One region of the Microcoleus sp. B4-D4 genome, then DNA from elsewhere that is predicted to be linked to it. Evidence: riboswitches for the same ligand, from Rfam matches in the RefSeq annotation. Region 1 holds a riboswitch; the other holds the start of a gene.
The links. A riboswitch is a leader RNA that binds a small molecule or an ion and turns the genes downstream of it on or off. The one in region 1 is predicted to bind cobalamin.
Positions count from the first base shown of each region.

Region 2: it holds a riboswitch for cobalamin, as region 1 does, so the genes downstream of both, QUB13_RS00700 (DUF1636 domain-containing protein) here and QUB13_RS02245 (energy-coupling factor ABC transporter permease) in region 1, are expected to answer to the same signal.

Region 1 covers NZ_JAUBTX010000002.1:110,017-113,915, forward strand. The annotation lists gene QUB13_RS02230 (FAD-dependent oxidoreductase) at 1-214, opposite strand, end outside; gene QUB13_RS02235 (hypothetical protein) at 224-454, opposite strand; gene QUB13_RS02240 (Uma2 family endonuclease) at 467-1,186, opposite strand; cobalamin riboswitch at 1,479-1,625, shown strand; gene QUB13_RS02245 (energy-coupling factor ABC transporter permease) at 1,687-2,406, shown strand; gene QUB13_RS02250 (energy-coupling factor ABC transporter substrate-binding protein) at 2,411-2,743, shown strand; gene cbiQ (cobalt ECF transporter T component CbiQ) at 2,740-3,540, shown strand; gene QUB13_RS02260 (DUF2207 domain-containing protein) at 3,731-3,899, shown strand, end outside.
Region 2 covers NZ_JAUBTX010000001.1:194,223-198,121, reverse strand. The annotation lists gene QUB13_RS00710 (CADD family putative folate metabolism protein) at 1-77, opposite strand, end outside; gene cobW (cobalamin biosynthesis protein CobW) at 384-1,418, opposite strand; gene QUB13_RS00700 (DUF1636 domain-containing protein) at 1,696-2,106, opposite strand; cobalamin riboswitch at 2,129-2,275, opposite strand; gene QUB13_RS00695 (Uma2 family endonuclease) at 2,445-3,077, shown strand; gene QUB13_RS00690 (hypothetical protein) at 3,227-3,406, shown strand; gene QUB13_RS00685 (hypothetical protein) at 3,374-3,790, opposite strand; gene QUB13_RS00680 (hypothetical protein) at 3,835-3,899, opposite strand, start outside.

The DNA of each region.
Region 1 (3,899 bases):
GCAGTTCTTGACCGATCTGACTTCTATCTAAATAAGCCAGGCCGCCTCTGACTAAATGCCCGCCAATTCCTTCTTGCAAGTTTCCTTTAGACATCAGCAAAACTCGCGGATAAAGCTTTGTCCGGCGACGGTATTCTCTGGCTGCTGAGATAACGGCTAGAACTCCAGGAACTTCGTCACCAAAGCCGATGACATCGTAAAAACGCAAATCCATAACCATTATTTAATAACCTATCCTGATTTTCATTGTTTTGAGCTGCATTTCAATGTTTGCTATCAAACTATCTATCTGTTCCAAATAAAGCCGCATATTTCCTAATTTTTTGGATAAATATTTATACATTCCCGAACGCAGAAAGCGGGTTTTTCTCGAAGATTCTCGGTTGAGGGCGATCGGATCGGGCGTGGAAAAATTCAGATTGGCGATCGCCCGCAGAGTGCATCTGTGTCGCACTCTTGACTGCAATCAGCTTATATTATCAGGATCTATCCCCAACTCTCGCAATCGTTCAGCTAGGCGATCTGCGCGCTGGGCTTCCTGTTGTGCGCGCAGCGATTCCTGTTGTGCGCGCAGCGCCGATTCTTTCACCTGTTCTTCAGGAGTCAAATAACGTTTGCCATCAGCATCGTACCAATACAACCACTCCCTTGTCACCCCAGAATAATTGCCCCTTTCACAGCCAATCCCCAAACCAATTTCTGGCATCCAAACAGGATTTCCTGGCTGTAACTCATACTTTCCATTGACTAACTTATGTACTTCCAAATGGGGTCGATCGCGACGACTGGAAGAATAAATGACGTAATACAGTACACCTAAACGTTGATATTCTTCCAACTTATCTGTGTATTCTTGTCGATAAGTCGGGGAAACGACTTCGAGGACAAAAATTGGCATCACCTTTTCTTCCCACACTGCGTAACTGGGACGTAATTCTTCCCGAGAAAACCGTTGCACCCCTAAACTCAAGAAGGCATCTGGCACAATCGGAGGTTTTTCCGGGTGATGGTAAAGACCCATATCTATACAAAAAAACCAGTCCATGCGTTCTGCCCAAAGTATGAGCAATATTGCTTTTAGCAATCCTGGGATTAATTCTTGCAGTTCGTTATCCACTGGTGTTTCATCTGAGTCTGGTAGTTCGTCGGCTGAGGGCCAGTGCGTCGGAAAGTTGTAATTTAACATGGCGGGTTTCCTCAAAACTCATTAATATTATAGCGTTTAGTTGTTTGGCTGTAATTTTGTATTTCCTAAAGATTTTAACGAACCGCGAAGACGCAAAGGACGCGAAGGAAGATAGATTAAATTGTGTTTGCTGGCAGTTTTATTGTTTGTCATTGCGATGAACGAAGCAATCCTAAGTGTTGGCGATTGCTTCGTTCTTTGCAATGACACTTGAAGCTGTCGGACACAATCTAAGCTAGTTAATTTGAAATAATTTTGGTAAAATATTCGGCTGAGAGTTGCGCGATCGACTATACTAAGCTAATCATTCGGTTCTAATGGGGAGCAGCCATTAGAGGAAACGGGGAAAGTTCGGTGTAAGTCCGGCGCTGTCCCGCAACTGTAATGAAAGCCATGTCGCTTTCTGAGTCAGGATGCCCGCCGATGTGTTTGTTTACATAGTCTCATCTGCGAGGTTCAGCGTGAAGGCCAGAAATCGGAAATTAGTCAGCCTGGGATTGATGGCTGGCTTGAGTTGTTATATTGTCCTCGGTTCGGCAACGCCCGCCGCAGCTATGCACATTTCGGAAGGTTTTTTGCCGGTGCAATGGGCGGCGTTTTGGTGGATTGTGGCGTTACCTTTTTTTCTAGTTGGTTTGCGATCGATCGCCCGCATTACCAAAGAACACCCGGAACTTAAATTACTGTTAGCTTTGGCGGGCGCGTTTACTTTTGTGCTTTCTGCTTTAAAAATTCCCTCGGTAACGGGGAGTTGTTCTCACCCGACGGGTACTGGTTTGGGGGCGATTTTATTCGGCCCTTCGGTGATGGCTGTACTCGGCGCTTTAGTGCTGCTTTTTCAAGCGGTTTTGTTGGCCCACGGCGGCTTGACAACCCTGGGAGCAAATATGTTTTCGATGGCAATTGTTGGCCCTTTTGCTGCGTATTTTGTCTATCATTTGCTGTTGCGAACTGGTAGTCAGCGGGCGGCAATTTTTTGTGCTGCGGCTTTGGCGGATTTGCTGACTTATGTGGTGACTTCGATTCAATTAGCGTTAGCTTTTCCCGCAGCAAGCGGTGGTTTTGTAGCTTCGTTTCTCAAGTTTGCTAGCATTTTTGCAATTACTCAAGTTCCTCTGGCTATTAGTGAGGGATTGCTGACTGTATTGGTTTGGAATTGGCTGCATTCCTACGGAAAGCCGGAGTTGGAAACTTTGAAGTTATTGAGACAGGAGTCATAAAGTCATGAGTCAGAAAAATACAAGAAATCACCAATCTACTGCGCGAGAAAATTGGATTTTGGTTGGTGCTGTGGTTGCTCTTGCTGTTCTTCCTCTAGTATTTGTTCGAGGTGAATACGGCGGTGCTGATGGGGAAGCCCAAAAGGCAATTACCGAGATTCAACCGGGCTATGAACCTTGGTTCAAGCACTTTTTTGAACCTGCTAGTGGCGAAATTGAAAGTTTGCTGTTTGCGTCTCAAGCGGCGATGGGGGCTGGCGTAATTGGCTACGTGATTGGGTTATATAAAGGCCGATCGCAATCTCGGCAAAATTCCGATCGCAAAACCTTGGAATGAACCATCAGATTGATAGTCTGGCTTATACAAATCGCTTGCGCGGTTTGCCGCCATCTCACAAACTATCATTTGCGATCGCCCTTTTGATTCTGTCTCTGGTTTCCCATGTAGCGGTGCAGTTGTCGATCGCCCTCTGGTTGACAATCTGGATCGTCGTTTATGCAGGAATTCCGGCGAAACTCTATCTGCGGTTGCTGTCGGTACCGCTGGTGTTTTTGCTGACGAGTTTGCCTGCTTTGGCGATGGGTGGAATTCAGTTAAATCAAATCCAAGCAATTCACTCGGATATTTGGCAAGGTTGGGGGATTAGCATCGGGAATTTTTATCTGTATGTGAGTCGCACTGGCTTATACCAAGTGAGTCTGTTATTCCCGCGCACCTTGGCATCGACAAGCTGTATGTATTTCATCCTGTTGACGGTACCATTTACTGAAACATTGCAAATCCTCCGAAAATTGCGCTTTCCGCCGTTGCTGACAGAACTTCTGTTGTTGATGTATCGGTTTATTTTTAGCTTGTTGGCGATCGCCGATGAACTTTGGATCGCCCAAAACTCGCGCTGTGGCTACCGCACTTGGAAACTGGGAATGCGTAGTTTAGGCATTTTAATCGGGCAATTGCTTCAGCGAACTTTAGTAAACTACCGTCAAGTTTCCTTGAGTTTAGCGTCGCGCGGTTTTAATGGAGAACTGCGCGTTTGGCATTCTTCCCCTTACAAACCTTCGCAAAGATACACATTTGAAGCCGTGTTTGGCTGTACAGTTTTAACTGTGTTAAGTGTGGCATTTCAAAGTTGAGAAGAAATTAGGAAATGAGGAGACGGCACTGCCGTCTCCTCTATATTATTCCGGCGCAACCGGAATTGATATGAATTCCCTGCCCGACTGAAGATATGACTTTTATGAACATAATTAATGATTTTTATGAATTGACTCCCCAAGAAACCTGTTGAATAATTGTACTCAACACTTATCTTGTGGAAATCCTATGATAAATAAACGCATCCTCAAAAGAATAGTTTTTTCATTACTAGCATCATTAACCCTACTGTTAGTCACAGTCACTCATGCAACAGCCCAACAGCTACCGTTTTACTGGGATAACATCAATGTTGCGATCGACGTTCAGACAAACGGAGATATGTTAGTTACTGAAA
Region 2 (3,899 bases), on a different contig from region 1:
TGGTAGAATGGGTGTTTCAGCAGGTGATTTTGGTCGAGAATGCTGTTGAGTTGTTCGAGAAATTGCTGTTTGTTCATAATTGTCGATCGCCCTTAAGGATAGTGCAGCAAACCTGCGATAAAATGGGTTAGTAGTGAGGAATTCAGTCCTTGACTAAAATGTTATCGTAATCTAGCATTTTGTCAAGACTAAATTTTCAATTGTTTGTGTTTGGATCGAATCGTTGTTGATGCTGATATCGCGGGCGATTATTATTAACCGCCATCGAAGTTGTTAGCGGGTGCCTCTGTAAGTGTCCACAGCATAAAGCGGACTGAAATCCGCACTGCGAACCGTTTGTAGTGAGATCGTTCGCACGCGATATGACTAAGAATTTCGGATAATTAACTGCTAATTATAGCTGCAATTCGATCGCGCTCTAACTCTCTTCCGATCAGCACTAATTTGGTTTGACGGAGTTCGGAAGGTTGCCAAGGGCGATCGTAAAAATATTCTATACGATCGCCCACACCTTGCAACACCATCCGCATCGGCTTCTTGGGAACCGCCACAAACCCTTTAATCCGATAGATTTCTTCTTGCTGCATCAAGGCTTTCAGCTTTTTCACCAAAGCTTCGGGTTCAAATTCGCGATCGGAAACAAAGAAAGTCGAGTTAATATCATCATCGTGCTCGTGTTCCTCCTCCGTGTCGTGGTGACTCGGGCGGGACTCCAAATCATCCTCAACCGCCGCATTAAATCCCAACAGCACATCAGGGTTAATTTCGCCACCCTTAGACGGAACAATTTTCACACTCGGGCGCAACTCTTGCTGCAACCAGGTTTGAACTTTCTGTTGAGTTTCCGCATCCACGCGATCGACCTTCGTTAACAGTACCATATCAGCACAGGCCAACTGGTCTTCAAACAATTCCTCGATCGGAGTTTCGTGATCCAAACTATCATCAGCCTGCCGCTGCGCCATCAAAGCATCGATATCACCGACAAAATTACCGCTAGCAATAGCTTCGCAATCAACAACAGCAACCACACCGTCTACAGTAGCGCCAGTGCGAATTTCCGGCCAGCGAAAAGCTTGAATCAAAGGCTTAGGAAGTGCCAAGCCAGAAGTCTCAATCAAGATACAATCAATTTGGTCTTTGCGCTTCAATAACTCCTGCATAGTCGGCAAGAATTCCTCTTGAACAGTGCAGCAAAGACAACCATTTGTCAGTTCAACAATATTGCTGCTGACAGTTTCTTCTTCATCGCAAACTTGGCAATCGCGCAGCAACTCTCCGTCAATTCCAATCTCGCCAAATTCGTTAACCAGAACAGCAATGCGGCGGCCTTGATTGTTTTGCAACAAATGGCGAATTAAGGTAGTTTTGCCGCTACCGAGAAAACCAGTGATAACCGTAACAGGAATTTTGTGCATTGATAATTTTGTTTTTTGTTTTGTGATGGGATCTTTCGTTCCCAGGCTCTGCCCATAGGTGAGAATTTAAGACTAAAACCCACAATAAATGTCGTTTTTATGCGAAGTCTAGATCCCCCTAAATCCCCCTTAAGAAGGGGGACTTTGAGCATATTTCTTGTCCCCCCCTTATTAAGGGGGGTTAGGGGGGATCTAGACTTCGCATAAAAACAAGAGATCCGGTCGGCTTGACGTTAAGTTGTCACCAATAAGCAGAGCCTGGTAACGAGAAAAGGCTCTAATTAGGCAGCGGCGGAATTTTAGCCAAAACGCCTTTTTTCAGAGCTTGAGGACGCTCTGACCAAGGCAACAAACCATCCGGTTTAGCATAGTATTGACCCGCGCATTCCAGTACAGCCTCGATGCTTTCCGGCTCATTTGCAGGCAAATCACCAAATAGATAAGTGTACTTTCCCACAGCAGCAAAAGACACCGCACAAGAGTGACTGCAAGCACTCATGCACTCAACTTCTTGAATCTCAAATCGATCGCAAAACTCCCAATCTTTAGCAAGTTTCGATAAATCTTCCATAAATTGTTGGCCGCCGCTTTTGCCTTCGCGCTTGCCGTCTTTCCAAATACTAGCGCAAGCAGTACAAACAAACAGACTGTGCTTTGTGCGTACAGCAGCATTAATTCCATCCATCATCCGTACCTCGCAGATGCGTTCAAAAGTGAGTTAGATATCGGCGGGCATTCTGACTTTATAAACCACAAGGGTTTCATTACAGTTGCGGGACAGCGCCGGACTTGCACCGAACTTTCCCCGTTTCCTCTAGCGGCTGCTCCCCGCTAGAACCGATCGCAATTTCACATCATACCGCACTTGGCGCCCTTTTCCAAAAAAGTTATCTTGGTAAAAGCAAGTTTTAATATCTACACACATAAATCAACCCCGTTCTTAGCAAGGATTTTAGTCCTGACATTCCAATTTTTTAAGGATTGAATTCCTGTATAATTGTAAGTACGATAGTCCGAGGATGTACTATGACTGCATTAACAGAAATCCGCGAACAAGTAGTTGAGGAAAAAGTTGAGAAAAAAGTAAATACTTATTACTCTCCTGAAGAGTATTTAAAACTGGAAGAAATCGCAGAATTTAGAAGTGAATATCAGGATGGCAGGATAATCCCTATGACAGGCGGAACACCAAATCACAATCAAATAGCTCTTAATTTGAGCGGTACACTAAATTTTGCTACGAAAGGACAACCGTATCGAGTATTTATCAACGATTTGCGTTTGTGGATACCGTCGAAGCGGGTTTATACTTATCCTGATGTAATGTTGGTGGCGGGGAAATTGGAGTTTGCTGAGGGTAGGAAAGATACGATTACTAATGCGGTGATGGTGGCTGAGGTTTTATCGCCATCGACGGAGGATTATGACAGGGGCGGCAAGTTTAAGCTTTTCCGTTCTATTCCTAGTTTTCGAGAGTATGTTTTGATCGATCAATACGAGATGCACGTTGAACATTTTTGCAAGACGGATGATAATAAGTGGGTCTTGTCTGAGTATGATGGTGCTGATACGGTATTACAATTGAGTTGTGTGGAGTTTGAGATGCGGTTGGGTGATATTTACGATCGCGTGGATTTTGAATCTGAATCTGAGGAGTGAGGGTGATATTAAAACCACTAATTTCGGGGCGATTGGAAATCGCGTCTACACAAACAAAGTCCGCGCAACGCGAGACGGGGAGAACAAGTAGAATCTCGGAAACATTATGAGATTTGAAAAGTCTGCCTGTAAAAGTTGAGAAAAACCTAATGATTGCCAGCAAAAATTCTCCTGATGTTTCAGTTAAAGACTATTTAGAAGGTGAACTAATAAGCTCGATCGCCCTTTGTCAGAGAATGCTGAGAAGAAGAAGGGCGATCGTAATTATTAAGATGTTTGCTGAAAGGCGATCCTTACTAAAACCCAAACGCTTTAGTAATCAATGGTAGTAACTTGCTACACGATTCTACTAATTGGGTTGCTGTTGGTATCCCAGAGATAATACGTCCAAGCATCCTACCTGCTTTTGCAGCTTTCTCCTTCATTCCCCCATCATTAGGATTTTGAGCAGCTTCAGCTAAATCTTTTACTTGATCTAAAGCGTCATTTCTGTCAATTTCACTCAAGTTTGGATCGGCTTTAATTGCTGCTTCTAGCTGCGTCAGTAATTCTTTGATTCCGGGTTTATCGGCTTCAGACGATGAAGGTAACTCGTTTATAGCGAATGAAACATTTCCTCCAACGTGACTTGATGAACTACCTGCAACATCACCAGCGTTAACAGAACCTCCAACACTTCCTCCGACTTGAACTTTACCTTGTTTATCTTCCATTATTCCCTCCTAATTAATTTTTTTTTTGGATAACACCGTTATTTCTAGTCGTTTCGCGAGACATCTCTTCCAACTTGACTTGATGAACTGCCTCCAATATCACCTGCTG